One region of the Paenibacillus sp. FW101-FHT12H11 genome, then DNA from elsewhere that is predicted to be linked to it. Evidence: riboswitches for the same ligand, from Rfam matches in the RefSeq annotation. Region 1 holds a riboswitch; the other holds the start of a gene.

Evidence for each region. Region 1 has a riboswitch for thiamine pyrophosphate ahead of AC3WTJ_RS14490 (DUF561 domain-containing protein). Riboswitches for the same ligand answer to the same signal wherever they lie in the genome.
Region 2: linked by a shared signal. The riboswitch ahead of AC3WTJ_RS31115 (ECF transporter S component) and the one ahead of AC3WTJ_RS14490 (DUF561 domain-containing protein) in region 1 are both predicted to bind thiamine pyrophosphate.

What each region holds. Positions count from the first base shown of each region.
Region 1 covers NZ_JBYTCO010000004.1:200,787-216,172, reverse strand. The annotation lists partial or broken gene hutU (urocanate hydratase) at 1-61, opposite strand, end outside; gene hutH (histidine ammonia-lyase) at 81-1,658, opposite strand; gene AC3WTJ_RS14540 (sugar phosphate isomerase/epimerase family protein) at 1,966-2,817, opposite strand; gene AC3WTJ_RS14535 (AraC family transcriptional regulator) at 2,974-3,825, shown strand; gene AC3WTJ_RS14530 (aminopeptidase) at 3,983-5,098, opposite strand; gene AC3WTJ_RS14525 (ArsR/SmtB family transcription factor) at 5,112-5,717, opposite strand; gene thiC (phosphomethylpyrimidine synthase ThiC) at 6,006-7,793, opposite strand; gene thiE (thiamine phosphate synthase) at 7,831-8,481, opposite strand; gene thiD (bifunctional hydroxymethylpyrimidine kinase/phosphomethylpyrimidine kinase) at 8,478-9,347, opposite strand; gene AC3WTJ_RS14505 (thiazole synthase) at 9,649-10,416, opposite strand; gene thiS (sulfur carrier protein ThiS) at 10,423-10,626, opposite strand; gene thiO (glycine oxidase ThiO) at 10,610-11,797, opposite strand; gene AC3WTJ_RS14490 (DUF561 domain-containing protein) at 11,781-12,428, opposite strand; TPP riboswitch at 12,572-12,670, opposite strand; gene AC3WTJ_RS14485 (bile acid:sodium symporter family protein) at 12,830-13,813, shown strand; gene AC3WTJ_RS14480 (FAD-dependent oxidoreductase) at 13,894-15,386, opposite strand, start outside.
Region 2 covers NZ_JBYTCO010000011.1:235,041-250,426, reverse strand. The annotation lists gene AC3WTJ_RS31135 (DUF3105 domain-containing protein) at 1-521, opposite strand, end outside; gene AC3WTJ_RS31130 (hypothetical protein) at 719-1,270, shown strand; gene AC3WTJ_RS31125 (methyl-accepting chemotaxis protein) at 1,206-2,138, shown strand; gene AC3WTJ_RS31120 (hypothetical protein) at 2,374-2,814, shown strand; TPP riboswitch at 2,977-3,087, shown strand; gene AC3WTJ_RS31115 (ECF transporter S component) at 3,310-3,906, shown strand; gene AC3WTJ_RS31110 (ABC transporter ATP-binding protein) at 3,913-5,388, shown strand; gene AC3WTJ_RS31105 (energy-coupling factor transporter transmembrane component T family protein) at 5,379-6,176, shown strand; gene AC3WTJ_RS31100 (YuzC family spore coat inner layer protein) at 6,187-6,663, opposite strand; gene AC3WTJ_RS31095 (S-layer homology domain-containing protein) at 6,816-8,426, opposite strand; gene AC3WTJ_RS31090 (nitroreductase family protein) at 8,851-9,429, shown strand; gene AC3WTJ_RS31085 (pseudouridine-5'-phosphate glycosidase) at 9,491-10,405, opposite strand; gene AC3WTJ_RS31080 (carbohydrate kinase) at 10,408-11,520, opposite strand; gene AC3WTJ_RS31075 (hypothetical protein) at 11,665-12,054, opposite strand; gene AC3WTJ_RS31070 (PH domain-containing protein) at 12,158-12,775, opposite strand; gene AC3WTJ_RS31065 (Ig-like domain-containing protein) at 12,907-15,386, opposite strand, start outside.

The DNA of each region.
Region 1 (15,386 bases):
AGGATAAGTCTGTGCCTCGAGGGGCGCGGATTACTCTTTTTCCGTGGTTAGCATTCGTCATATCAGCATCTCCTTTGATTTTAAAATAACGAACCGGTAACAGCCTCAACGGCTAGCAGCCATTCGCCTTGCAGCAGCGCAGCAGCTACTTCCTCAATCTCACGAGAGGTGGAGCGATCCTGGGTAACGGGCGGGACGACCGCTCGCAGTTTGTCGTACAGCACGCGAGTCGCTGGGGCAAGACCTTCCGCCCCGATGAACTCAGCGGCTTCAGCTGCACAGATCAGTTCGATCGCCAGCACCTTCGACACATTGTCGATCACATGGGCCGCATGGCGCGCTGCCGTTGTCCCCATCGACACATGGTCCTCCTGATTTGCCGAAGACGGGATGGAATCAACGCTAGAAGGGTGCGCCAGCACTTTATTCTCCGAAACGAGCGATGCGCTGACATACTGGGTAATCATCATGCCGGAGCCGACACCAGGGTTATGGCTGAGAAAAGCAGGCAGTCCGCCGGATAACGCCGGATTCACCAGCCGCTCCGTGCGGCGTTCGGAAATGTTCGCAAGCTCGCTCATGCCGATTTTCAGAAAATCCATCGCAAAAGCAATCGGCTGCCCGTGGAAATTGCCTCCGGAGATGACAAGTCCTTTATCCACGAATAATAAAGGATTATCTGTCGCTGAATTAATCTCTATGGCGATCTTGTCTCCCGCATAACCAAGAACTTGGCGCGTCGCACCGTGAACCTGCGGCAAGCAGCGCAAGGAATAGGCGTCTTGCACGCGAATTTCGCCTTGGCGCGTCGTCAGCTTGCTGCCTTGCAGCAGCGTGCGCAGGTTACCCGCTACCCCGATCTGCTCCGGGTAAGGACGAACGCGCTGCACTTCATCGGCATAAGCGTCCGGGATGCCGCGCAAGCACTCCACCGTCATCGCCGCGATGACATCCGCGATCCGTGCGAGGCGTTCTGCTTTGACGAACGCCAAAGTGCCGATCGAGGCCATAATCTGCGTGCCGTTGATCAAGGCAAGCCCTTCTTTCGCCTGAAGCGTAATCGGCTTCAGGCCTGCTTTGGCAAGTGCCAGAGCGCCCGGCAGGCGCTGCCCTTGGTAGATGGCCTCGCCTTCGCCCATCAGCACGAGCGCCAGATGAGACAGCGGCGCCAAGTCCCCGCTTGCGCCAAGCGAGCCCTGCTCCGGCACAATGGGATGCACGCCGCCATTGATGCAATCGACCAGCAGCTGCAGCGTTTCCTGCCGGATGCCGGAGTGCCCTTTGGCCAGCGCGTTTGCGCGCAGCAGCATCAACGCCCGCACGGTTGGTTCCGGCAGCGGCCTGCCTACCGCGCAAGCATGGCTGCGGATCAGATTGAGCTGCAGCTGTACCGCGTCCTGCGGGGAAATGCGTACGTCGCTGAATTTCCCGAAGCCCGTCGTGACGCCATACACCACTTGGCCTGTCGCGACAAGCTCCTCCACCATAGCGCGGCACTTCACCACGCGTTTCATCGCTTCTTCCTCCAGTGCCACAGGCACTCCTTCGTAAGCAACCGCTGCCACCAATGCCGGCGTCAACTGCTCACCATCTAATTTCACCGGAGGTTTACCTCCTCCGTCATCTTGTTGCAGCTTCTCTTCATATATCATCGCCATGTCTATTCAGACCCCTTTCTCGCTTTAATAAAAGAAAGGGACCGTACGGAAGATGTTCTCTTCCATACGGTCCCATTTTAAAAAAGAGGGTTTTATGCGATTGTCCGGTATCCTGCTTCAGCCGATCCCTCATCGCGCTCACTCACTTTTGAATTATTTTGTTGTTATGCCTTTGTTATACCTTCCTTTATTGTCACACGGGGGTTCGCAGACTGTCAATATGGCTTATTGCCCAAAGACTGAGATCCACACACAAAAAAAGCCCCACCCGCCTTTGTTTGAGCGAATGAGACTTTTATCTAACAACTTAAGCTAACCATTCTTTCACTTTGGAAGAGAAATTGTTTAGCATTTCCTGCGAGGCATATTGACCGCTGAAATCTTCGATGCCAAGGTAACCGTCGTATCCAACTGCTTTCAAATCAACCAGCAGCTGTTTCCAGTTCACGATACCCGCGTCAATCGGTGCCCACTCGCTTTTCCAAAGCTTAATGCCGTCTTGCGTTTCACCTGTCGGTACCCATTGCGCATTTTTCACATGCACATGTGCCAAGTATGGCCCTAGCAGCTCAAGGCCCATGCGGTAGTTCTCGAAACCTTCGTGCACCATGTTACCTGCATCATGCAGCACGCCGATGTGGTCTGGATTGAACTGCGAAACCAGGCGGTGAGACAGCCCCGCGCTTGGAGTAATTGTGTTATGGTGGATTTCAGCCAACGCCTTAATGCCATATTGCTGCGAAAACTCTTGCACGTGGTGCAGATAGTCCGTAGCTTTTGCAAACAAATCGTTATAGTTTACGCTTTTATCATAATTAGGAACTCCGCAACGGATGAAAGAAGCTCCTACTTTTTTCGCCGCTTTAAATACACGCTCAGTTTCATCCACATTGCAGTCATTCAAGTAAGGAGTTACGCTTAAATTCACCAGGTTATTGTTAACAGCAATAAGTCTGAAACGCTCCAATTCTTCATCGGAAGCACTTGGATCAATGGAGCAAAGATTGTTACGCCAGAAAGACGGCTTCTCGTTAGCCACTTCCGCCGGAGTATCTTTAAAACGCCATTCAATCCCTTCAATACCTGCTGTTGTTGCTGCCTTGGCCAGTTCCTCAGGTGTTAAGTCAGGTGTTGCTACTGTAAAAATAGACAATTTCATATTGAATCCTCCTTAGAGTATCGATCATCGTTGTAAGTAGAATAGCTTGTTTGTTTAACTCTTCTTTATTTTGCAGTATAATAAAAACGTATTCATTGCATTAATTGGGCAAAAGTTTGCTAATATTGACTCCAGTTTACTAGAGGAGAACCTCTCATGCAGGATCTATACCAAAATCTTCATCAGTTGATCAATTTCCGCCATACCTTGACGAATGAGCCGCGGCCGATGGATTTCCATCAGCATCAGGATCAATATGAAATCTATTTTTTCCTAACCGGGGATGTTCACTACTTTATCGAAAAGCAGGTCTATCATTTGCAGTATGGCGATCTGTTAATCATGCACAGCAACGAGCTTCACAGGCCTAATTTCCAATCCAAAAAACAGCGTTATGAGAACTGCGTCATTCACTTTAATCCTGCGCTGCTCGCAAACCTGAATTCTTCACAGTTTGATTTGCTGCACTGCTTCAATAATCGCAAATTCGGCGAACAAAACCGGATGCGTCTGAATCCCCAGCAAATTGATGACTTCCTGAAAATATTCGAGCGCATGGAGCTGTACACGCGCCCTCAAGCGTTGCCTGGATCGGACATTTTATTTGTGGCCGCTTTTACCGAGTTGCTCGTGTTTATTAACCGGATTTTCCTCAATCAAGGCAAACAAGAGGATCAGGTCATGATACCTGATAAGCTGTCCTCTCTTTTTACGTATATTGACGAAAATCTGGATCAAGATCTGTCGCTCGAAGTGCTGGAGCATGTGGTGTTTATGAATCGCTCCTATCTTTGCCGATTATTCAAAAAACATACGGGCAGCACCATTCATGAGCATATTCTATTTAAGCGCATTAACAAAGCGAAGCAGCTGCTCCGCGAAGGCTCCACGGTCACGGATACGTGCCAGTTGGCCGGCTTCAACGACTACTCCAACTTCATCCGCACCTTCAAAAAAGCGGTCGGCCTTCCCCCGCGCCAGTACCAGGCGCAGCAGCGGCGGGGCTGAGCGCGCACATAGCCCCTGTCATCGACGGGGGCTGATTTTATGTACGTGCCTATGCCACTTTAACGTTGAAAATCATTCTTACAGTAGCTAAACCAAAAACAAAAGGCCCCCCATCCCCCGCACACCGTGCAGGATCTAGAGGACCACATCACTCAACTTATTTCAAATTTTCCGGGTTCAACTGCAGAAGCTCAGGCAATACGAAAATGCCGTCCTTGCGAATCAACACATCGTCGAACCAAATCTCGCCGCCGCCGTACTCCGGACGTTGGATGTTCACGATATCCCAGTGCAGCGAAGACTTATTGCCGTTGTAAGCATCGTCGTAGCAGTTGCCTGGTGTGAAGTGGAAGCTGCCGTCGATTTTCTCATCGAACAACGTATCCTTCATTGGATGTTGGATGAACGGGTTCACGCCGATCGCGAATTCCCCAACATAACGGGCACCTTCATCCATATCGAAAATTTCATTAATACGATCCGTATCGTTCGCCGTCGCTTTAATGATTTTACCCTTTTCAAATTCAAGCACGATGTTTTCGAAAATAAAGCCGTCATGCGGTGTAGGTGTATTAAAGGAAATAACGCCGTTCACGGAATCGCGAACCGGTGCGGAGTAAACTTCGCCATCCGGAATGTTCAATTCGCCGTCGCATTTCACGCCGCCGATTCCTTTGATCGAGAACGTCAAATCCGTTCCAGGGCCCACCAGACGCACTTTATCCGTGCGATCCATCAGATCTTTCAGCGCGTCCATCGCTTTGGACATTTTGCCGTAATCCATTGTGCATACGTTGAAATAGAACTCTTCAAAAGCATCTGTGCTCATGCTAGCCAGCTGCGCCATAGAAGAAGTCGGGTAACGAAGAACGACCCATCTTGTATCCTTTATACGAACATCAAAGTGAACTTGTTGATAGTAAATGGAATTGTAAAGCTTCATCCGGTCCGCCGGGATATCCGATAGCTCGTAAATGTTAGCTCCGCCGCGCACGCCAATGTAGCCTTGCATTTTCTTCATTTGGAAAGCGTCCACATCCGCCCAAGTTTGCATTTGAGCTTCTGTTCCTTCCATAACAAGCTGGCGAATGACCGCATGGTCCCGCACGTTAACATAAGGATGAGCGCCGGCTGCGTGAATTTTTTTCACGAGTTCTTTGACAAGCGCGTTATCGATGCCATAAGCTTCGATCAAAATATTTTCACCAGGCTGCGCTTTAACCGAGTAATTCACAAGCACATCAGCCAGTTTCGTTAATCTTGGATCTAACATTTCTATCTCTCCTCTATTTCTTCTCTACTTCATCCACTGGGTCAAAAGACGGCTCATTCGTCTGGAAGCCGACTGTCGTCAAGTAAAACCATTCCCCGTTCTCTTCCTGCTGAGAATCGAGTTCAAAAATAAGCGCGCGAAACTTTCTAAGCCATTCCGCATATTTTTCTTTGCTCATTTTGACTTCGACCTGCGTCATAATGATTGGCCAATGCGCACGGTCAGCAGATGGAATTTGGAACGCCTCTTCCGGGGCATTAATCGCTCTGCGTCTGGCACGCGCAAGCACGCTCAAAGTTCTCTCACGGTAGTAGTTCTCTACCTCGGAAACATAGGGGAGCAGCGCTTCGCTAGGCACGAAGCCACGCGCGACGGCACGGTAAAACTTTTGAACGATACCATTCTTGAGTTCCGTACGTATCACTGAAATCAATCCATGCTTTTCCAGCTCATTCAAATGATAATGTACTTTGGCACGCGCCATTCCTAATAGTTTAGCCAATTGTTGGCCGGTATACGCTTTCTCGATGAGATAAAGCAGCACCTTGGCGCGCAGTGGATCACTTATCGTTTTTAATTGTTCTAACTCTTCAATAATATAGACCGGTTGCAGCTTCATCCTGGATTCGACCTCCCTCTCATGTACCAATTTTGCCGTGTAAACAAGCGTCTGTTGGTCAACTTTTAATCTCTTGCGAGATTAATTAAACGACGGTCAAATCTTTTTAACCGTATCATAATGCGAAAAGGAAATCATGTCAATTGCCGTTTCTGCAATGCTCATCGACATCCCCCTCACTTAAATGTTTCAACGCGTTAACGAATTAACGAAGTTAAGCTTTATTCTCTATGGTAGCAAAAAGGGACGTTTCTGTCACCAAGAAAGGCGCAAAACGTCCCATAATTTTTAACTATAAATTTGGTTTCCCGCTTTACGGAACTCATTAGACTTTTCCTGCATCCCGCTGCTCACCGCCGACGCTTCATCCAGCCCCCGCGCATGCGCGTACTGCCTGATATCCTGCGTGATTCTCATGGAGCAAAACTTCGGTCCACACATGGAGCAAAAGTGTGCTGTTTTGGCGCCCTCGGCCGGCAGCGTCTCATCGTGATACTCGACCGCCCGCTCCGGATCGAGCGAGAGATTGAACTGGTCGCGCCAGCGGAACTCAAAGCGCGCCTTCGACAGGGCGTTGTCGCGAATTTGCGCGCCCGGGTGCCCTTTGGCCAGATCGGCGGCATGCGCAGCGATCTTGTAGGTGACGACCCCAACGCGGACGTCCTCTTTGTTCGGGAGGCCGAGATGCTCCTTCGGCGTCACATAACACAGCATCGCCGTGCCGAACCAACCGATCATCGCCGCACCAATCGCGGAGGTGATATGGTCGTAACCCGGCGCAATGTCCGTCGTCAGCGGTCCTAGCGTGTAGAATGGCGCTTCATCGCAGACTTCCAGCTGACGGTCCATGTTTTCCTTGATCATGTGCATCGGCACATGACCCGGCCCTTCAATCATCACTTGGACGTCGTGGCGCCAAGCGATTTTGGTCAGTTCGCCGAGCGTATCCAATTCGGCGAATTGCGCTTCGTCGTTCGCATCCGCGATCGAACCGGGACGCAGCCCGTCGCCAAGAGAGAAGGCGACGTCGTAGGTTTTCATAATTTCGCATATCTCTTCAAAATGCGTATACAGAAAGTTCTCTTGGTGATGCGCCAAGCACCATGCGGCCATAATGGATCCCCCGCGAGACACGATTCCCGTTACGCGCTGAGCGGTCATAGGAATGTAACGCAGCAGCACGCCCGCATGAATCGTGAAATAGCTGACCCCTTGCTCCGCCTGCTCAATCAGCGTATCCCGATACACTTCCCATGAGAGGTCCTCGGCCTTGCCGTTTACTTTCTCAAGCGCTTGGTACAAAGGAACCGTACCTACTGGAACCGGTGAATTGCGGATGATCCACTCGCGTGTTGTATGTATGTTTTTGCCTGTCGACAAATCCATGATCGTATCTGCGCCCCAACGGGTGGCCCACGTCATTTTCTCCACCTCTTCCTCAATGGAAGAAGCGACCGCGGAGTTACCGATGTTCGCATTGATTTTCACCAGAAAGTTGCGTCCGATGATCATTGGCTCGCTTTCCGGGTGATTAATATTAGAAGGAATTATGGCCCGGCCAAGCGCCACTTCATTCCGCACAAACTCGCTATCCAGATTCTCGCGAATCGCAATGTACTCCATCTCGGGCGTTATAATGCCTTTGCGGGCATAGTGCATCTGGGTTACGTTGCAGCCCGGCTTAGCTCGAAGCGGCTTTCGATTTAATCCCGGGAATACTTCCGCAGCCCCTCTTGCATCCGGCGAGGAAAGTCCGTTATCTTCCGGCTTTACCTCACGTCCCTCATAAGCCTCTACATCCCCGCGTTCTTCAATCCATGGCAAGCGATTAGCCGGCAGCCCTTGGTGAATGTTGGTAATTTGTTCCGTATCCGTATAAATACCGCTTGTATCATACACATGTACAGGCTCATTCGCTACTTCGTCGCCGTGAATATTCGTGGATGTCCCGAGCGAAATTTCCCTCACAGGTACTTGGATATCCGGTCTCGACCCTTGTAGATACACCTTTTTACTGCCAGGAAATGTAGAAACTTGAACGTCTTTCACGGGGCTGCTGTTATTGCTTGTTGTCACATCATGACCTCCTTTTAATGGGTAATTGTATTAACGACTACGGCATCTTTAAAATGCGATCCAGCTCCGACGCTGCGTCCTGCGGGGAGCGCGCGCCAGCGATCGCGCTCACAACCGCCACGCCATCCGCCCCTGCGCGGATGACGGGCCAAGCATTCGTGGCATCGATCCCCCCGATGCCAACCAAAGGCAGCCGGATGCCGCCTTCGCGCATCCGGGCAATCATGGCAGGCCCCCGGACCTCACGCGCATCGAGCTTCGTGCGCGTGGCGTATTGGGGGCCTACGCCCAGGTAGTCGGCGCCTTCGGCTAACGCCGACTGCGCCTCCCCCAGATCGTGGGCCGATACGCCCACGATCATATGCTTCAGCCGCTGCCGCACGGCGGCGGCTGGGGCGTCCTCTTGGCCGATGTGAATCCCATCGGCCTCCAGCTCTAGAGCAAGCCTTTCATCGTCATTGACGATGAAAGGGATCCGGTGCTGCGCGCATAAGCGGCGCAGCCGGGCGCCCAGCTCGAGCAGCGCCGGCCCCTGCAGGGCCCCGGCGCCTTTCTCGCGGAGCTGAAACATCGTGATGCCGCCGGCAATCGCCGCCTCCAGCACCGCATAAGGATCAGCCCCTCCACAGTTCGGGCTGCCCATCACCAAATACAACCGCAGCGCTTTGCGCAGTTCTTCACTCGTCATCGCGTACCTCCAGCGTAAACATCGTGACTCACTATAATCGTGTTGGAGGATGCAGCGCCATCCTGCCTTTGCCCCCGCCCGTACGCCCAATGGTTCGTTGGACCATGGCCGCTTCCGATATACAGCGGTTCGGCAATAGCGGCTTGGATGAAATTTTTGGCCAAATGTAAAGATTCGGAAGCTGACAGTCCCTGCGCAAGTCCGGAAGTGATAGCCGCAGCAAACGTGCAGCCAGTACCGTGTGTATGCGGTGTATGTAGACGTCGGGACGAATACTCTGTAAACGACTTCCCATCATAGAGCAAATCCGTAGCATAAACGGAGTTCGCTTCATGACCGCCTTTGATCATCACATGCTGACAGCCGTATGCATGAATTTTTCTTGCTGCTTGTTGACGCGACTCGCTATCCATGATCGATATCCCGCTAAGCGCCTCCGCTTCCGGAATATTTGGCGTGACCACGTCAGCCAGCGGCAGCAGGTATTCAATCATGGCGTCTATCGCCTCTTGTTGAAGCAAAGAGGCGCCGCCTTTGGCGATCATGACGGGATCGACGACAACCCGCCCCCACTTGTAGCTTTTTATGGCAGCAGCTACGATTTGGATGATTTCAGACGAGAATAACATCCCGGTTTTGAGCGCATCCGGCCGCAAATCGGCTCCGATGGACGCTAACTGCTGTTCCACTGCCTGAGCGCTCATCGGGAACACGCCTTGAACGCCGAGCGTGTTCTGCGCGGTCACGGCCGTAATCACTGACATACCGTAGACGCCCAGCTCTTGGAACGTCTTTAAATCGGCCTGTATTCCCGCTCCCCCTCCGCTATCGGAGCCAGCGATTGTCAGAGCTTTATAGATGGACATCTGGGCTCCCCCTTTCAGAATTCTTTAAAAACTTACGTCCATTAGCACCTTGCGGCTGAGACGGCCTTTTCCTACCGCTCATTGTCGGCAGCGCCGATTTTTCGGCTCGAAACAGCCTTTTCGACTCTCTCAAGCGAACTTATTCGGCCGCTTATCCCCGCCTTGCGGCTGAGACGGCCTTTTCCTACCGCTCGTTAGCGGCAGCGCCGATTTTTCGGCTCGAAACAGCCCTTTCGACTCTCTCGAGCGAATTTATTCGACCGCTTATCCCCGCCTTGCGGCTGAGACGATCCTTCGGCCCCTAAACCCGGCTAAAACCGTCCATCGGACTGCTCGCCGAAGCATAGCGTTTCTTCGGAATTCGGCCTGCCTCGAAGCCGGCGCGTCCCGCTTCAATAGCGAGCTTCATGGCATACGCCATTTTGACCGGATCCTTGGCACCTGAAACCGCTGTGTTCAGCAGCACGCCATCCGCGCCCATCTCCATCGCCAGCGCTGCGTCTGAAGGAGCGCCTATACCGGCATCGACGATGACCGGCACCGTTGCTTGCTCAATAATGAAGCTCAAGTTGAGCGGATTAATAATGCCCTGCCCGGTGCCAATCGGTGATGCTCCCGGCATGATGGCATGCACCCCAAGCGCTTGCAGGCGCTTAGCCAACAACACGTCATCCGAGGTATACGGCAGTACAATGAAGCCCTCTTCCAGCAGCATCTCCGACGCTTTTAACGTTTCAACAGGGTCAGGCAGCAGCGTCATTTCATCGCCAATCACTTCTACCTTAATCATGTCGCAAAGCCCGGATGCCTTCGCCAATTTGGCGATGCGCACTGCTTCTTCCGCTGTTTTCGCCCCGGCCGTGTTCGGCAGCAGCGTGAAGTTCGACACATCCAACATAGATAAGAAATTCGGCTGGCTCGCCTCAAAAATGTTCATCCGCCGCACCGCAAACGTCAAAATCTGCGATTCACTCACATCCACAGCCTGCTTCTGAATATCAAAATCCGGGAATTTGCCTGTGCCTAACAGTAGTCTTGAACGAAATTCATATGGACCGATTTTTAACATGGTTAATTATCCCCCTCCAACAAAATGAACGATTTCGATTTTATGTCCTTCCGATAACTCCGTTTTCACATGATCTTCTTTTTGTAAAATGTTCTGATTATGCTCGACAACGAGCATTTTCTCCTGCAGCTCAAAATGGGCCAGCAGCTCTTCAATCGTACGAATCGCATCCGGAACCTCGACGCTTTGGCCGTTAATGTGCAGCTTCAATGCTGTGCAGCTCCTCTCCTTGTAGTCGCCCGCTTTCCAAGCGCTTGGATGTTCCCGACAGATCGGGGCAAAATGCGTCCAAACTGGGCTGTAAACTGCCTGCGTCCTCGCCTAATACGAGCTGAGCGATGATCTTCCCTGTGATCGGGCTGAGCAAAATCCCGTTGCGGTAATGCCCGCAGGCCGCAAATAATCCCTCATACATCGGGACTTTGCCAATGTACGGCATGCCGTCTGGCGTCTGCGGACGCAGGCCTGACCAAGCCTTCTCCCACTCCGCATCGCCGATTAAGGGCATTAATTGGTTCGCTCGCTCCATCAGCTCTGCAAGCCCTGCCAGCGACACCTTGCGGTCGTAGCTGTTCGGCACAACCGTCGCGCCGACGAGCAGCCGTCCTCCGGCTTTGGGGACAATATAGCACCCTGGCGTGAACAGGGTCTTCTGCAGCTCGCGCTTCTCCGTGAGTACGGAGAAGCACTCCCCCTTCACGGGATACACCGGCAGGTCGATCCCGCTGCCGGCGAGGAACTGGCCGCTCCACGTCCCGGCCGCCACAACAACGTGCTCGCTATACAGCGGCCCCTCGCTCGTCATTACGCCGACGACGCGATCGCGCTCCGTCAGCAGCCCTTGCACATGGGCGAATTCCTGCAGCTTCGCCCCAAGCACCCGCGCCGCCTGCGCGAAAGCAGCCGCCAGCTGCGGCGCCTCGACCTGCCCATCCTCGGGCAGGTACAATGCTCCGCGCGTCGCTCGGCTCAGCGCGGGTTCGAGCGCTGCGGCTGCGGCTGCGCTCAGCCACTCCGCTCTTTCACCCGCTGCGCGCTGGAGCTTCTCCCTCGCGCGCAGCTCTTGCTCCTGATCGTCGCTGAGCGCGACGTTCAACAGCCCTTCACGGACGAGACCGATGTCGATGCCCGTGAGGCTCCTCAGTTCCCCGCTCAGTTCGGGGAACATCGCTCTGCTCTGCCTGGCCCACTGGAACAGGGGCCCGGTGTCCGCCATCTCGGACTGCGCTCCGAGCATGCCGGCTGCGGCGGCCGAGGCCTCCGTCCCCAGCCTGCTGCGCTCCAGCAGCGTGACGGACTGGCCTCGCTTCGCCAAGTGATAGGCGATCGATGCGCCTATCACGCCTCCTCCAACGATGATAACGTCACTCGTATGCTTCAAGTCTCTCACCTCTAGTTTCTTCTTGCTGCTGCAACTCTTGGATGTAAGCTTTTACGGTTTCCACGGGGTCATCCGCCTCCCAAATGCCGCTCATCACCGCGATGCCGGAAGCTCCCGCAGCCAGAACAGGCCTTACTCTTGCAGGTGTTATGCCACCGATAGCGATGACCGGAATCGTTACCTGCCGGGAAACATTCACTAGTTGTTCAAGCCCTCTTGGTTCAACCCCCAGCTTTGAACCTGTTGCAAAAATATGCCCATACAAGACATAATCCGCCCCTTCACGCTCGCGTTTGACAGCTTCCTCCGTGCTATGTACGGAGACTCCTGTGCGATGCGCGCTTGGATAGCTATCTCTTATCTTCAGCAGCTGCGGAGAGCTTTCGGGAAGGTGCAAACCGCCAAGCCCTGCAGCAGTTGCCATCCAGGGGTAGCCGTTGATACAAAGGCTTTTCGCGGGTACACCTTGTTCCAACAAATACTGTACGCCCATAAAAACTTCATCCATCGGCTTATTTTTCTCTCGGATATGAATAGCCGTGACATAAGGATGGATCCGGGTTGCAATGGCAGCCATCTCCTTCCATGCCAACTTGCCATTCGATATCACATGCAGCTCGCGCTCGGACATGGAAGTCCGCCTCCTCACTTTTTATACCGATGTATCGATAGGCAAGGCAGCCTGGTGCGGCAATCAAGACGCAAAAAAACCACTTTTCCTAAGAAAAGTGGTTGTAGGTTGCCCGCATAATAAACATGCAAAAATGAGGCGCCAAAGTCCGGTTTCCACTTTCCTCCGCTGGTATGACCCAGTTCAGGTTCAAAGGGTTCAGATTGCTCTGTCTCAGCCTTGCGGCGCCCCTAGGGATACATTCGTATTCATTTGTTCATTATCATAACACGGTATCCAGTCGATGGAAATAAAAATTTCCAATCCATCTTATCCTAGTCACCCGAAGCTATTGCTCTTATAATGGGGAGAACGCAACCCTCGGCCTTTATTATCCATTGTAAGGAAGGATGAACACCCAGATGCTAGCTCAATTGAATCGCCAACTGGAAAAAATTTTGCCGCTCATCACACCTGTCAGCGTGCTTATCGGTGTTCTGCTCGGCAGTCATTTATCCGGCTTTACCTTCTTATCGCCTTGGCTGTTTGCCTTTATGACATTCTCGGGCAGCATCAGCTCCAGCTTCAAGGAATTTGTTAAAGTGATCGTCCAGCCCTTCCCTCTTATCGCAACGCTGTTGATTCTACATGTCGGTATGCCGCTGCTTGCGCTTGGACTCGGTCACGCCGTTTACAGCTCGGAACCGTTAACCATCACAGGGCTCATTCTGGCCGCAGCCATTCCAACAGGGATTACAAGCTTCGTGTGGGTCGCCATTTATCGTGGAAACATCGTGCTGACCCTATCGATTATTCTCATGGATACCGTTCTTTCACCCTTTGTTGTGCCTTATACACTCTCTGCACTGGTCGGCACGAAAGTCCAGATGGACACTTTTGCCATGATGCAAGGTCTATTCTTCATGATTGTCGTACCGTCCTTGCTGGGCATGCTCCTTAATCAATGGACGAAAGGCAAAATTAAAGAGCAGTGGAGCGGCCGTCTAGGTCCTTTTTCGAAAATATGCATGGGCATCGTTGTTGCGATTAACAGCTCCGTTATCGCGCCATACTTGCGTGATTTTAATGCCAAACTGCTCGGTTTGGCCGGTTTTGTACTAGCCCTCGCTTCCCTCGGCTACATCCTGGGATGGATCGTCGCCAAGCTGATGAAGTGGGAGCAGGACGTCGTTGTGGCGCTTACGTTTAACAGCGGGATGCGGAATATTAGCGCCGGCGCCGTGCTTGCTGTAGCGTACTTTCCGCCTCCGGTGGCGATTCCCGTTGTGCTCGGGATGCTGTTCCAGCAGTCTCTGGCGTCGTTATTCGGATTTCTTTTGAACAGAAAATACGCTTTGAAAAGCGATAGACCTAATCTAACTGTGAATCGAGCCAAACAAGTTTAATGGAGGAGCTGCCCGTGCAGCTTCTTCTTTAATTTGGAGGTAAAAGGAACTTTGCTCTCATAGTACTTACAGAGTACCCCCTACGGAAGCAAGAGTTTCCCTTTATTCAACTGCTCAATTTGTTCTTCAGTCAAGTCTCCCATTTTATTATTGGCCGATATCCCATTCAGGGTAATTCCATACTTACCCTTTATATATTCATGAATAGCTTGCATCTCATTTTGTGCTAGTCTACTTAAATCCTGCCCTTCTTTTAATTGCCCAAGTAGTATACCTATGACTTCAGCAGCTAAAGACGTATTGGCTTGAATGCGCGCACTGCCATAAGCGACAGACGAGGCTCCTACGTTTTTGCCTGCTAGAATGACGTTTGCAAACCCCTTAGGAATAAAAGAACGTAATGGCATCCCATATTTGTCGGGATCACCGCTATGTTGCCCCCATGTGTGACTTGCTGTTCCCTGGAGATCAATCGGGTATCCACCTATACTCACGTTATCCCAGAACATTTTGCCACTCATCAGGTCCGCTGCCTGCAAAACATACTCAGTTTGGTAACGGTTGTAGTCACGAATGTACAAATAATCTGGAAAGCCATTGATTTCAGCTTTGTCCCAACCAATCAATTGTTCACGAAGATGAGGTAAGATACGAAGCGTCTCCGCCTTTCCTCTGTCTAATGCAGCTTGTACACTTTCCTTGTCTGAAGGATCCACATTAAATAACAATAGGGCATTAATCAGGGCCTCACCATCTCGTTGATTAATCACGTTAAGCCCCCGGAGAAATACTTCTCTGTTACTTGGTGTAAATGTCGCTCCAACCTTCCCAAAGCCCCATGTAAATTTATCTGTAACTGTAGTAGTTGAACCGTATTTATTTTCTAAATCTATTTTGGTTAAGCGATTCGTTTCCCTCTGGAACTTTTCCCAATCTATGTTGCGAAATTTCATCATGATTGAAGCTGCCATGTACTGTCGTGGTCCGCCGAATACAGTCTCAATGCCTGGAATACGTTCCAGTTCAAGGCCACCTACTAAAGCGTTGAAATCCGTATTTTCTACCCAGTAGTCTGCAGTGATCGTTTTTTCTGATCCTTCCTTTGAACGATAGGTTATGGCCTTAATCTTCTGGGTACCTGTAACCGCATCTTTCATCCTATCAATATTGGTAATTGAAATGCCAGATTCAAGTGGTACCCCCTTTATGAGTGTATTGAAATACTGTGCAAATTCATTTGTTTTTCTTATCTCACCTTTTTTATAGCGATTAAAAAGTTCCTTAACTCTTCCTTGGAGCAAGGACCGATTTTGGTCATCGACGGGCTCATCCAAAAACTGCATTTGTCCTTGTATGAGCTGTCCTCCCGGATGTTCTCTGGGATCTAAAATAGTGACCGATACCCCCTCATCGATCGCTGCCCTAGCCAGATAGGCTCCTTCTATTTCCGAACCAATCACAACAACTTGTGTATGGCTTGAACTACGGTTTTCTTTTTCCACTTGCACGTTTACCTGATCACAGGCAGCCATAAATAATAGACTAGTAAAAAGCAAACTGATTTCTAATCCCT
Region 2 (15,386 bases), on a different contig from region 1:
AAATAGTCGAGGCGATCCTTGAGTTCCTGAGGCGCATCGGGATGGTAGTAGATGATGATGTCGCCGTGCTCCAAGTTATGGACAAGCATCGCATATGTCGGTCTTTCCTTGTAAAAACCAAACTTTAAATCATGCGGGCTATGCGTGCCTGAAGTTGGGATTTTCATCTCGTAGGTCAGCATACCTTCATCATGATTGCGCCCGTAATCCTTATCCGTCGTGACTTCGATAGGCGCATTGTAATTAAGCTTTTCGACGCTATATTTGTTGGATGAGGTCTGGATTAGAGAAGTTCCTAAAGAGCAAACCGCTAAAATTATAAGAGCATGAGACAGCAGCATCCAAGTCTTGTGCTTTTTGTGCAGGGCCATCTTCTCGGCTTTTTTCAGCTTGCTCGTGTTCGCTTTGTTCGTCTTCGCGGCAAGCACGTAACCAATGATGGCCAAAATGAAAAGTGCTGCCCCTATATAAAGCAAAATTGCAGTAAGATTCGATCCGTTCTGCATGGTGGTAGTATCCATTTGATATGAGCTCCTTTACGTTAATAATCCGTCATACACTACATATTGTAGTTTCGATAGAGGCAAGAAGTCAAATTCTTTGTAAAGATCCCGTTTTGGGCATAGAAAAAGGAGGATTTTCCCTTTCAATTGTTGAATCATGTAAGTAAATGTCTATTTTTGTAGAAAAAATTATAGAAAAGAGGGGGTATGACCAAATGACAGCACAAATGCTGGAACTACATAAAAGAAACGGGCTAATGGTGAAGCTGTTATGGGCTTGTTTGGTGTTAGGAATGGGGGCTTCCTATAGATCCATGGGAGTCGTTATGACGCTGCTGACTTTTGGAGCGCCTATTGCGCTCATTTGCACGCTGCTGATCTGGAGGAAAATCGGGGTCACTTACACCAAGTATATTATTGCCATAGGCCTTAATGTGATTTCATATTTCTTTATGACGCATAATCTCGCTTTGTCCAGCATGCTTATCTTGTATTTAAGTTTAGCGCTGGTCTCCTTGTATATGGATTATAAGCCGTTACTGCTTAATGGTGTTATCGGAATCGTTAATTTGAACTATTTCTGTTCCACGTTGTCGGGTTTTTTATGTGCTAATCATCATTACGCTAATAGGTCAAGGCCAGATAGGATTCCGATTATTAAGCCGTGTAGCTCAGAGCGGTCGGGAGTCCGAGGTGTCACGGATGAAGACGGAAGAGGTTTTGACAGGCGTCCGTACGACAACAGAGGCGCTAGGAACTTCCAGTAATACGCTTCATGAAAATGCCTCCGTGACAGGCAGAATTACAGAAGAAGTTGTTGCGGCTTTCCAAGAAATTTCCATCGGTATTGAATCTCAAGCCACTTCTATTACGGACATTACAGCGGCTATCCAAGAAGTGAATGAGACGGTGGAGATGACCTCATCCGCATCGAATACGATGAGCAGCAGATCCCGGGATACAGCTCGCATGACGAATGAAGGCAAGAGCCAGATGGAGGATCTGACGCATAAAATCAAGGATATTACTGTGATCGTAACGGAAACGTCGAGCATCATGAATGAAGTGAACGAAGAAAATGTGAAAATCGGAAATATCGTGACAACGATTGCCGATATCGCGAATCAAACGAATCTTCTGTCGCTCAATGCGTCCATCGAGGCAGCTCGAGCCGGGGAACATGGCAAAGGGTTTGCCGTAGTTGCCGGTGAGATTCGGAAACTTGCAATGAACGCACACGTAGCTTCAACGGATATCTCGGAGATTCTAGGCTCTATTCAGCAGAAGGTGGAGACCGCAGTTGAGAAGGTAACCGTTGGCAAACTGGCGGTAGAATCGGGCAGAAAATCAGCGGAAAGTGTTGATCAGCTTTTCGAGGTTATTAACACGAATACAGCTGAGGTCATGGAGCAAGCGGAGAATTTGCAGCGCATGAACCAGCAGTTGCAATTGTCTTCCCAGAAGGTGGCCGAGGAGATGACATCCGTGGCAGCGATTACGGAAGAGTCTGCTGCATCCGTGCAGCAAGTGCTCGCAAGCGCGGAAGTGCAGCAGAAACGAGTGGAAGATATCGTTGATAGCATCCGCCAGTTATACGGATTGACGCTGGATTTAAAACTTCTGATGGATAAATAATTTCTCCAAAGGCATTGCGAGTGATAAAAATAAAGATGGACATCGTTTTTACATACGGTGTCCATCTTTATTTTTGTTTATCCGAATTTTATTTACCGAGAATGCACGACTATAACGAGAAAAATTCATGGAAAATACCATTTTTGAATTTTTATTGGAAAATAATAGAATTATATGGTATATTGTATGAGGATATTCGGCCGATACCCAAATAATGAAAATGGAGGGAAATAACTTGCTTAAATTAAAGAAAATAGTTCCAGCGCTAGTTATAACTGCTTCTCTTTTATTCTCATCCCAATCTGCATTTGCTATCTTCGGTATAAACGATACTAAGGAAAATGCAGCAATCGCTTTTGCAAACATTAACTATACTTGGAAACTTGACGCACCAGCAGATGAAGATTGGAAATACTATACGAATACTTCTGGCACAAGTAAGAACTTATCTGGGTACTTACGTCCTCCTACTGGTAAAAATTATGACTTGCAACTTGTTCTCAAATTAGCGAGTGGGTACGAGTATACATTTAGTACTACGGACAATGGTCCTGGGAATTCTGATGGATTCAATACGACTCTTCAGCCTGGAGATACAATCTATTTCAAAATTAAATCGCATAATTTTGACTACGATACTGTTAATCCGTATCTATTCACATTTACAGCTAGTTAATAATTGTAAGATGAGCTTATAAAAGCGCCCTTAGGGGTGCTTTTATTTTTAATAAATGCATAAATTATGAAGCCCTATAACTCAAAAAAAGATGAAGTAAAATAAACTTATTGCTAATTTTAGAATGCTGATGTAAGATTTTTCTGTGAGATAAACTAACCGAATAGCTTTATCGGGAGCTTGAGTAGTCAGGCTGAGAGTGCGGGATTATACCGCTGACCGTTCGATCTGATCTAGATAATGCTAGCGCAGAGAATGATAGTACGCTACTTTTGGAGTAGTGTGCCTATGTCAAAGTATATGGCCGCAGAGACTTTATTGTCTTTTGCGGCTTTTTTAATGTCCTATTATAACTCTGGGTAATGCCAGCGTAGAGAAATGGAGTGCCTCTTTCTGCACTAATTTTATGCCTGTCGCATCCCGGTAGGCTTTTTTTTGTCGTGTTCGCCTATCTCATTTGAAAATCGTATCCAAGAAAAGGAGTGGGAAGTAGAAATGGCACAAAAAGAAACAGGAGCAAAAGGGTTAAAATTAACCGATATCTTGGTCACGATCGTGATCGCGGCGGTATTTGGGGTGATTTACCGTGTATGGGGTCCGTTATATGACAGTCTCAAACCGATCGGCCTGCACGTCGATCAACTAGGTTACGGTATGTGGTTCATGGCGGCTACATTTGCTTTTCTGGTTATTAGGAAGCCAGGGGTTGCGTTATTGGCGGAAGTTGCAGCCGCGACGATAGAAGCGCTTTTTGGAGGGACATGGGGGGCAGCGACGCTTGCCTACGGTATCCTTCAGGGGCTTGGAGCAGAACTGATTTTCGCGCTTTTCCTATATCGTCGGGTGAATGTGGGGGTAACGGTGCTTGCGTCCTTCGCGTCCGCGGTGGTCTCCCTGTTTATAGATAAATACTATGGCTATATTGATCAGCTAACCTTCTGGAATTATTGCTTATTTATTGGACTTCGTCTCATTGGTTCTGCCATTATCGCTGGCGTATTCGCCTATTACTTGGCCCAAGCATTGGCTCGTACCGGTGTGCTTAACTTGGTTCGTCCCGTTTCCAAGAAAGATTACGATGCACTGGGGTAATGGGTTATGAGCGAGGAAATCGGTGTTACCAATCTGCGCTTAAAATATCCCGGTGACGAGGTTCCCCTGTTATTTCAAGGGGTTTCCTTTTCGGTCATGCCGGGGGAAAAGGTGCTGCTGCTCGGGCCAAGCGGCTGCGGGAAATCGACACTGCTCCAAGTGCTGAGCGGGATCGTCCCCGATATTATCGAGATTCCGTTGAAAGCAGATAAGCTTGTCACACCAAGCCGCTGGGGGTACGTGTTTCAAGATCCGGACGCTCAGTTCTGCATGCCGTATGTGGATGAGGAAATTGCTTTTGTTTTGGAAAATAAACAGGTCCCCCGCGAGGAAATGCCGGAACGAATCACGCATTATCTGAGCTTGGTGGGGTTGCAGCTGGAAGACGCTCATACCTTAATTGGTCAACTGTCGCAGGGAATGAAGCAGCGATTGGCGATTGCAAGCGTGCTCGCGTTGGAGCCGGAAGTGCTATTTCTAGATGAGCCTACGGCGTTATTGGATGATGAGGGCACGGGGCTTGTTTGGGAAACGATCCGGTCCATTAGCGCTGACAAAACCTTGGTCATTGTGGAGCATAAAATCAGCGGCATTCTCGATCTCATCGACCGTTTGATTGTCATCTCTCCAGATGGGGAGATCCTGGCTGATGGCTTACCACACGTTGTATTTGATAAGTATAAAAAGCAGCTTGCCGACTACGGGATTTGGTATCCGGGCGTTTGGAACGACCTCGACGTGGGACGTACAGGTAAGAGCAAGTCGGCCGAGGAAGCTGAGAATCGGCAGCCGATCATGTCCTTTCGGGATTTCATCGGGCTTCGCGGCGGACAGATCAAGACCTCTGTGGATAACTTAAGCGTCTATTCCGGTGACTGGATCGCCATCATCGGTGCCAACGGCGCGGGCAAAAGCTCGCTCCTGCTCGCCATCATGCGGCTCATCCCGACCAAGGGCAGCTGCTGGATCGAAGGCGTGAAGGGCAGCAAAATCGAGCAGCTTGCGGAGCAAGTGGGCTTCGTGTTCCAAAACCCCGAATTCCAATTCGTGACGAATTCGGTGGAAGAAGAATTGCTCTACTCCCTGCCGGAGGCGGAGGGAGGGAAGGACACCCAGCAGGCCGCTCTAGAGGAGCTACTGCGGGAGTACGATCTGCTCGCACTGCGCAAGCGGCATCCGTTCCAGCTCTCGATGGGCCAGAAGCGCCGCTTAAGCGTAGCTTCGGCGATGGTGCGCAGCCCGCGTATCCTGCTGCTCGATGAGCCCACCTTCGGGCTCGACGCAAGCGGCACGATGCGCATGCTGGAGCAACTGGAACGGCTGCGCGCAGGCGGGACCGTCATCGTGATGGTGACGCACGATGAGGAGATCGTCAAACGCTGCGCCACGCGCGTTTGGCAGGTTGAAGCCGGGTGTGTGATGGAACAGTCTGCGACTTTCGCAGCACACACCGAGGAAGGAGCGCCGATGGTATGCAAATAACGTTCACGTATCGTGAAACCTGGCTGCATCGGGTTAATCCGGGAGTGAAGCTTGTCCTGTCGCTGCTTCTCTTTATCATTGTGGTATTCACGCATAATCTGAATACGATGATGTATTTGACAGCGGGCGCGCTGGTGCCGCTGTTCGTTTATTCAGGGCAGCCGATGCGGCGCCTGCTGCTGTATGCTTCGCCGTTCCTGCTCATCTTCATCTCCTCTGCGGCGGGGATGATGATGTTCGGCAGCGGGGACACGGAGTGGTTTCGTCTCGGATTCATTCGAATCACGGAAGAGAGCTTTTACCGCGGTTTGCATCTGGGCTTCCGCGGCTTACAGGTGGCGGCTGTCGGCTTGCTGTTCAGCCTGACGACGCGTCCTGTTGCCCTGTTCTATGCGCTGATGCAGCAGTGGAAGGTCGCGCCGAAGTACGCTTACAGCTTCCTTGCCGCATTGCGCATGCTGCCGCTTATGCTTGAGGAATTCCAGACGCTGCGCTACGCGCTCAAGGTGCGGGGTAGGAAGCAGAGACGCAGCTGGCTGACAGGTTGGTACACCGTGATGCGCATGTATGCCATACCGCTTCTTGCGCAGAGCATCCGCCGCGCTCATCGGACAGCTGTGGCCATGGAAGCCAAGCGTTTTTCCACACAAACCAAACGAACTTATTATTATCAATCCAGCTACTCCAAGTTAGATATTTATTATCTGATGTATTGGCTGCTTCTTGTTATATTCGCGTTTTGGGCGGGGACGGCGTGGCCGATTTGGAGTGCTTTCGATGTACGATAAAGGAAGTCGGCTATTGCCCCCATTTGAGTGCTAAGGTTACCTCACAGCAGGGGGTGTCAGGGGTTTGCGGATCAATCGTAAACTTCACGGAGCTTGGTGAATAACTAGTCACAATAACAGATTTAACGCCGAAGGAGTGGACAATACGATCCACTTCTTTTTGATTTCCCTGTTGGGCATGTGTCATTAACTCGTGAGCGATGGCGGGTTCAGATAGTTTTTGAATGAGAAGAGAAGCGTCCTTCAGCAGATGATGGGAAGAGGCAATCGAGTTGGATAAAATTTTAGAATCAACCGTTGGATAATCACGAGGAATGATCGTATTTGTATGGTAATGAGGATAATGCTGCTCCCAACCTGTCCAAACTTCCGAATGATCTTGGTGTTCATATTGGCCATATAGTCGCATATTTTGGGAAACGGATACAGTCGCGGAATGCGGATATAAAGGTTGTTGTTGAAAGAAATAAGCAGGGTAGTTGTACATGGGACGGACCCCTTTTCTTAAGAAGTTGAGCTTGCGCATGCTTTAGCAATATATGTTTATTGGGCGTGTTGGTGCATGTGAGGCGCAGAACGCAAAAAAAGGCCGCCATAAAGTAGTGAAACTACTTCTGGCAGCCAATTTTGAAAGTGTAATTAGTTGCGTTGTAATGTTACAAAGCTTGTTGCTTCTTGCCCCGTAGGAGTAACAGCCGTTAATTCAAAGGAAACAACGTTTCCTTCAACGTGAACTTTCCCATTTTCACCAATCGTTACAGTACCTACTGGGTCAACTCCGTTACCTTTTACTTTATTGGCCATAAAAAGTGTGCCTAGTGCAAAGTTATAATCCGCAATCTCGTTGTTTTCATATTTGATACCATAATTATCTGTTAAAGTAAGGTCCATCTCTGTATACGCATTAATATCTGCTGTGTACACACCGTTAGTCACTGTCATGATTTTAGTGATAGAAGTTTCGTCTGCTTTAATCTCTTTCGCAATAACTGCGTCGTTGGTAACAGTCACCGTTAAATGCAGTTGTTTGGAATCACCATTACCGACTTGAACGACCAAACTGATATCAGCTGTTCCAGCTTTGTTGCCGAGTACGTAAGCGTGATGATCAGATGTAAGACCAACTTTAGCAATATTATTATCAGACGAGAATACAGATTGCACAATCCCAGGAACGGCTACAATGTCACCGCTAGCGTTTTTAACTTGGATTTCAATTTCTTTGGCAAATTTACTTTTTGTGGGATCTTCGGCAATCGCCTGAGTAATGTTGCCTTTTGCTGAACCTGTTAGACCGCTATCGATAACGGAAGCCAACGTGTATTTACCTTTAATTGAAGTATTGCCCGTGTCAATAGGAGCTACGCTGAAGCTGCCAGTAGCTGTTTTAATCGTAGATGCGTCAAGTCCGCCTAGTGTTACAGTATAGTCTCCCGTAGCAAGCGCAGTGTCAACCGCAAGCGTTGCTGTAAGACCGTCTGCCGACCAAGTTGTTGTTGCAGGAACTGTTGTTGTACCATTTTTAAGCGTGAATGTTGCTTTCGCTGCGTCTACTTTTTTGTTCAGTGTAACTTGAACTTGTTTATAGTCGGAAGAAGCTTGAACTTTTGTAATCGAAATAAGAGCTTGGTTATCAGTGTCAAAAGCTTGCTGTGCTACGTAAGAGCTAGTAACAAGGTCAGCGCGGTTAGCAGCTTGATCACCGGATTTTCCAGTTGGGTGAATGCCAAGTTCCGTTGCCTGTTTCACAGCGTCCGCGTACCATGGCGTGCCTGTTACGGAAACGGTTTTCCCCAGTCCTTTAAGCAGCAAAGTGTCGAGCTGACCCGCAGTGACGGAATCGCCAGGAACGAAGGTTGTATCTGTCACGCCGTCGATCAATCCAGCTTTTTTCGCAGCTTCGATGTAAGGAATTGCCCAACCGTTAGCGGAATCGTCCGCATGAACATCAGTAAAGCTGGACACCTTAACAGTAAGATCGACAGGAATGTCGTAAATCAGCGTTGCTACTTTTGCAAATTGGGCGCGAGTCATATTCTGCGTAATACCGAACGTATCATCGGACACGCCTTCGAATATATCGGATGCTAACATAGCATCGATTTTTGCTTTTAATGAAGCATCAACATTGGCTAAATCGGTGAAATCAGCACTCGTTTTGCCAGCTGCAGAAGCAGGGTGTGTTAGGACAGAAGATGTCAACAAAGAGAAAGCCATAGCAGCTGTTGCAATCATCGTTAATTTTTTCATTTAGATGTAGTACCTCCTAGGTATGAATATATGATTCTAGCAAGTAGTCTTGTTCGTTCTGTTGCTATAACTATAGCTTGACTGATAGCCATTGTCATTGTCAAATTCTTGGCAGTCGAAGAACGAGAGTGCTAAAAGGGAGGGAAAGTCCGCTGTCCGCTGTTTTTTTCACTTTCCTCTATCCATAGACGTCAATATGGCTAAAAAAGTTTCTGTAGTTCCGCTAAGCTTCCCAAAGAAATTCTCACAAGATACCGAAGCCTGTTGGAGAGGGAGTTTCCCCCGACCCGTCAGGTTTTCTTATTGTCTATATCATTATTTTTGAGTGACCTGTATGTTTGCTGTTGCAGGATCGTACATATAACAATAGACTTAGAGTAGATACATTAATGAAGTGTAATTTTAAGAGTGGAGTGGGAGAAGCATGGAATTGAAAGAAGCAATCCGCAATCGCCGAAGTATCGGGAAAGTCAAGCAAGACTCTGTTGACAAAGCGCTGATTGAAGAGATATTGGAAGCAGGTACTTGGGCGCCAAACCATTGCCATACGGAACCGTGGCGGTTTTGGGTCATGACGGGCGAAGGCCGCGGACTGCTTGGAAAAGGGTACGCGGAGGTCGCGGCGTCTGAAGCTGACCCGGCATTGACGGAAGAAGAGCTGGCTGCGCTGAAAGGCGCTCAGATGAAGAAAGCCTTCCGCGCGCCGGTGGTCATCGCCGTGGCGGTTACGCCTTCGGCACAAGCCGTTGTGCCGGAGATCGAAGAGTACGCGGCTGCACACTCCGCCGTACAAAATATGCTCCTGACCGCGCACGCGCTCGGTCTGGGTGCGATCTGGCGGACGGGAGCGCCGACCTATCATGCGAAGATGCGCGAAGTTTTCGGCCTCGGCGCGAAAGAGGAGCTCGTAGGCTTCGTCTACCTCGGATATCCGGATATGGCTACGCCGGCGAAAGCGGCGCGTACCCCGTTCGCGCAAAAAACACTTTGGGTCAGCGAGTAGTCTTCGCTGACAAATAAAAACCCTCCATATCCACGATGATCGTGGGCATGGAGGGTTTTGTTTATTTGCTCTTGAGCGCAACCGCAACCTTCGCGGCGGTTTCTGCATTGTGGTACACAAGCGCGATGTTCGTCTCGAGGCTGCGCCCTTCGGTCAGCTGCTTGATGCGCGCTAGCAGGAAAGGCGTGACCTTCTTGCCGGTCACGTTCTGATCTTTGGCTTCAGCAAGCGCCTGCTGGATGAAGCTTTCGATCTCAACATGGTCCATGGCGGATTCCACAGGGACCGGGTTGGCGATGATGGCGCCGCCGGCAAGGCCGAGCTCCCACTTCGTGCGGAGCATGGCCGCAATGCCTGCTGCCTCATCGAGGCGGAAGTCTACGCCGTAGCCGCTTTCGCGGGCGTAGAAGGACGGGAACTCGCTCGTTTTGTAGCCAACCACGGGAACACCGTGGGTTTCCAAATATTCGAGCGTGCGCCCAATATCGAGAATGGACTTCACGCCTGCGCAGACAACGGCAACGTTCGTCTGTGCCAGTTCAGTCAAATCGGCGGAGACGTCCATCGTCACTTCGCCTTCGCGGTGTACGCCGCCAATGCCGCCGGTAGCGAACACTTCGATGCCCGCAAGGGCAGCACCGATCATTGTGGCTGCGACAGTTGTCGCGCCGATTTGGCCCGACGAGAGGATGTAAGGGAAGTCGCGGCGGCTGACTTTTTCCACGTGAGGGTTCGTCGCGAAAGCTTCGAGCTCCTGCTCGTTCAAGCCGATTTTGATTTTACCGTCCATGATGCCAATCGTAGCTGGAACGGCGCCGTTATCACGGATGATTTGTTCGACCTTTTTGGCCATTTCTATATTTTGCGGGTAAGGCATCCCGTGAGAAATAATCGTAGTTTCTAAGGCAACAACAGGTTTATTATTCGCCAAAGCGTCTTTCACTTCATCAGTAAACGTTAGGTAAGTTGTATTCATCATTAGGATTCGTCTCCTTTGGTCAAGTGAAGTAGGGTTTGTTGCAGTCGTTCTTCCGTCAGCTCGCTCGCGACAGATTGGTCGGTTTGAAGCGTAATATGTGAAGCAGTAAGTCCATACATACACGATTCCATATAGGTGGATTGCCGCATGACCCCGTAAGCAATACCGGCGACAAAAGCATCGCCTGCACCCGTGACCTCCACAACCTTGGTGGGAATAGGGGGGAAGTGCCGCTCGCCTTCCTCGCCGGCATATATGACGCCTTGACTGCCGAGCGTAATAAAGACATGGCGGACGCCGCGAGCGCGGATCGCTCCTGCAATCGTGCTGTAATCGCTGTTGTTGCCGCCGTCGGGCGCGATGCCTGCCAGCTGGCAAGCCTCTTCCCAGTTAGGGAAGATAGCCGTTACGCCGTGCAGATCTTGCGGGAGCTTTTTAGCCTTTTCCGAAGACACGGGATCGATAAATAGCGGCAGGTTTTCTTCTTTGCATCGATCAATCAGCTCGGCGAGCGTCTCGGCGGGCAAATTCGTATCCGCAATGATGAGCTTGGCTGAAGCCACATGCGGCCATTTGTCGCGCAGCAAAGCAGGTGTACATTTATCGTAGATATCCATATTGGCAAAAGCGAGAAACATCTCGCCTGTCGCGTCGAGCAGCGCCGTGTACGTTCCGGTGTTCTCACCTTGGAGTACGATGGCTTGACTGACATCAACGCCGCGCTTTCGCGTTTCTTCCAGTACCCATTGGCCTGCCTTATCATCGCCAACAACCGTGAGCAGCGCCGCCTGGCAAGCTAGTCCCGCCAGCGTCTCCGCGATATTGCGCGCAACGCCGCCGCAGGACTCCGTCACCGTGACTGGATTCGAAGAGGCCAGACGGATGGCTTGCTTGCTAGTCGCTTTGCTGTCTAGGTTCGCACCGCCGATACATATGACCGTATTCTCATCCGAGGTCACGTATGCGCGCCCGCGGATCGTCCCTTTCTTAGTCAGGGCCGCGATGTAGCCGGCGACAGCGGATCGGGAAATGCCGATGATGCTGGCCATTTCATGCTGAGAGATGAATGGATTCTGACGAATGAGTGCTAAAATTTGCTGTTCACGATCCATGAAATGACTCCTTTCGATCGTAGACTATCTCTAGTTTATATCAGGTTCGGACAAATGTCCAACTAACAAACATTTGTCCTTAAAGTGTTCGCAAATGAAAAAGAGCCTGCCTCCCGAAACCGGGAACAGTGCTCCTAGAATGGCTTATTCCGAATAAGAAGACTCCGAACGGCTTCGGATACCGAGCAGCCCCAGCAGTCCCAACAGGCCGATATAGCTCCATCCGCCCCAGCCCTTATTTGTTTTGTCCTGTGTAGGAACCATTAAGGCTTTCATCGAGGTTGGCGGTGTAAGTCCATATGCCGCGGCATGTTGCTTCATATCCGTAGTCATATGCAGTCTTGCCTCTGCCCCAGGCATACCGAATGGATTGGTCTGATAAAAAGTGGGCGAACCTTGCTTGGCCGCCTCCCAGCTTTCAGCAGAGGAGATCATTTGCTGATTATGAGGATGCTTGCGATAATGATGAGCCCCAAGCAGGACGGTAATACACAGAAATGAAATCAAAGCCAGTTTCATAAATCGGGGAAACATATTCCATACCTCCAAGCACTTCTTAAATAGTGGCCTGTAAATGCAGGTAGGATTAGCTTCCCCAATGCCTGAAAACTTATGTATTTAATAAATGATGACAAACTTATTGATTAATGAATTTCTCAAAAACGAAGCCGAAATCCTTCACTTTGTATTGCTTATGCGTGCTCACGAGCCAGTCGAAAGCGCCTTGATTCACCTGCTTGAATTCCTCAGAGAGCTTCTGCCCTTCGGTTTTCGTCGTACGGTTTAATGTGGCGGAAGCCAGCTCGATACTTTGCTTCGCGTAATCCAGGAAGTGCTCATTTTCCTGTGTGATTTCGGAAATTTTAAACAGAGCTTTATACAAGTCTTTCAGTTCTTCAACATGCTTTTTGTGGACATCAATCGAGAAATGGACAGAACCCAGCACGAATTTGATCTCCACATCGAGATCGACCGTACCTGCTGTTTCGAAAGATACTTGGGAGAGGGCATATTTGCTGTAAGGGTAACGGTTCAGCACCCGTTTCTTGCTTATGGCGCTCGTGCCGTCGAGATGAATTAATGCTTGGTTCGTGAAGCAATATTCATCCGATTTGGATTTAATCAAAAAGAAAATTTTCTCGTTATCCTCATGCATAACATAATCATCGGCATCGACCTTATCGTAATTTTCAGGCTTGATCACGGAACCTACATCACTTAACCCCAGAATATCAGCTGCTACTTTACCAAACATAAAATCAACCCTCTCATGAACAAATAAATACCTATTTAGTATAGTACAAAATATGGAAAGCAGGCGAGTGTTATGACGCAAAAAAAAGGCTACCCAGAAGTAGAAACATCTACTTGAGGATAGCCTTTGTACTATTTAGTAACCGTCACTTGAACTGTTGTTCTCATGTTGGAATATGTCACCGTAATTCTTGCTGTTCCTTTGCCGGTTGCTTTGATGATGCCGTCTTTCACATCTGCGATCATGATATTCGAGGATGTCCACAAAGCTGGTTTCGTTACATCTTCTTCAGATCCGTCCGTGTATGTGGCTAGAGCGTTAATGTTGGCTGTGCTGCCTTCTTTGAGCTCAACTTTGACCACATCGGTTTTTAAATATTTCAAGGAGTCGATTTCCACAGGAATCGCAACCATTTTGCCACCAAAGGACCCGGTGATCGTTGTTTTACCAGAAGCTGTAGGTGTGAAAAGTCCATTTGTCACGGTACCCAGCTTATAGGCGCTAACTTTCCATGTCGCTGATTCCGTGACATCTTTCGTTGTACCGTTTGACAGCGTTGCTGTCAATTTAATTTGGACTTGATCGCCCCGTTTTGTGACGATGAACGTCTTGTCTGCCGTAAGTCCTGCAACTACGCCGATTTCGACCGGAATCGAAACGCTTTTGCCGCCGTAAGTTGCCGTAATGGTTGCTTTCCCTCGTGATACCGGAGTTACAACCCCTTTGGATACCGATACAATTGCGTTATTGCTTGTTTTCCACTCGGCATCATTGGTAACTGTACGCGATGCGCCTGAGGAATCGGTAGCCGTCAGAACAATCGTGCGTGTTTCATTCATGTCAAAAACCAGATTAGGTACATTCGCCGTTAGATCACTTGCCATATCGATTTGAACCGAAATCGTAACTGTTTTGCTGTCTAGTTGAGCAGTCAATGTAGCTTCTCCAGAAGCTATAGCTTTCACGACTCCGCCGTCGACGGTCGCGGTTTTCGCATTGCTGCTTGTCCAGATCACGTCGGAAGTAACATCTTTTTTCGTTTCATCCGTGTAAAGCGCTTCGGCTTTCAAGTTCACGGTGTCGCCTTTTTTCATAATCAGCTTCTCTTGGCTGACCGTAAGGCTCTTCAGAACACCAACAGACACTTGAATGACCGCTGTGCGCGTTCCATATTTCGCCGTAATGGTCGCTGCGCCTGTAGCAAGACCGAAGATTTCGCCATTCTGTGCTTCCGCAATGTCCTTGGAGCTAGTTGTCCACTCCGCTTTGTTCGTGACATCCACCTCGCGGCCGTCCTTGAAAGAGGCCATCAAAGTGACTTTATCGGAACCGCCGATTTGTAGATTAACGGTTTTTTTGCTTGGTTTGATCATTGTAGGGATATCAACTTCCACTTTCGTAGTTGTTGTTTTGCCGCCATATTGCGCAGTTATTGTAGCGACACCAGGTTTGTAAGTTGTGACTTTTCCTTTGATAACGAAAGCTACATTCTCATCATCTACGCTCCAGTCAGCGCTATCCGTAACGACTGAGCTTGTGCCATCGGCATAGGTAGCGTGAAGGACCAGAAGCTGCTCTTGTCCTGTCTGTAAGGAAACAAGATCGGTATCTACAACCAAGCGGCGCGGAACTTCCACGTCTACATTGGCTACAACAGCTTTATCTCCGTATTTCGCGTAAATCTTCGCTTCGCCAATCGCGATTGCGGAGAGCTTACCTTTGGAAACTTGAACGATATCCGCATCACTGGACGCCCACTCGGCGCGATCTGTGATATCTTCCGTTTTGCCGTCGGCATACGTAGCGGTTAATTTCAATACGCCAGTAGTATCTTTCTTCAGAAGCAAATTCTGTTTATCTAATTCGAGTTTGAGCGTACTATCCACGTCAACCGTAATTGTCGTAGATTTGGTGCCGTAAGTTGCTGTCAGGTTGGCTGTGCCCACGCTGTAGCCTGTAACTTTACCTTTGATAGCGTCGGCGACATTAGGTTTATCTGTCGTCCAAACGACTTTCTCTGAAACGTCGGCCATATCGCCGTTTGGATAAGTTGCCATTATTTTAATGTCAGCTGTTCCGTTCAAAAGCAAGGAAACGGTTGAGCTCTCCGCGTCAATACGGCGGACAACCTCAACATCAACAGGTACCGTCAGGGATTGATTCATATATTTGACCGTTACAGTTGCGCTGCCTGGATTTTGTCCTTTGACCAAACCATTGGTAACAGTAACGATGGAGCTTGTATCTACTGTGTAGTCTGCTTTACTCGTCACATCCTCAGATGTGCCGTCATCGTAATAAGCGGTAATTAATAGTTGATCTGTGCCATTCAGACGAAGCTCGAGAGAGCGTTTGTCAGTCGTTAACGATTTTACTTTTTTGCTTACAGTGACATTCACGATTTCGGTTTTACCCATATATGTAGCGGTAATCACAGCTTTTCCTTCTTTTTTGGCTGTCACTACACCTGCATAAACGGAAGCAACGTCTGTCGTACCGGAATTCCAATCCGTTTTGACCGTTGCATTCTCGGTAGATCCACTTACGAAAATAGCGGTCGCTGTTAGATTCGCAGTATCCCCAACTTGCAAAGCAAGCTCATTCTTGTTCA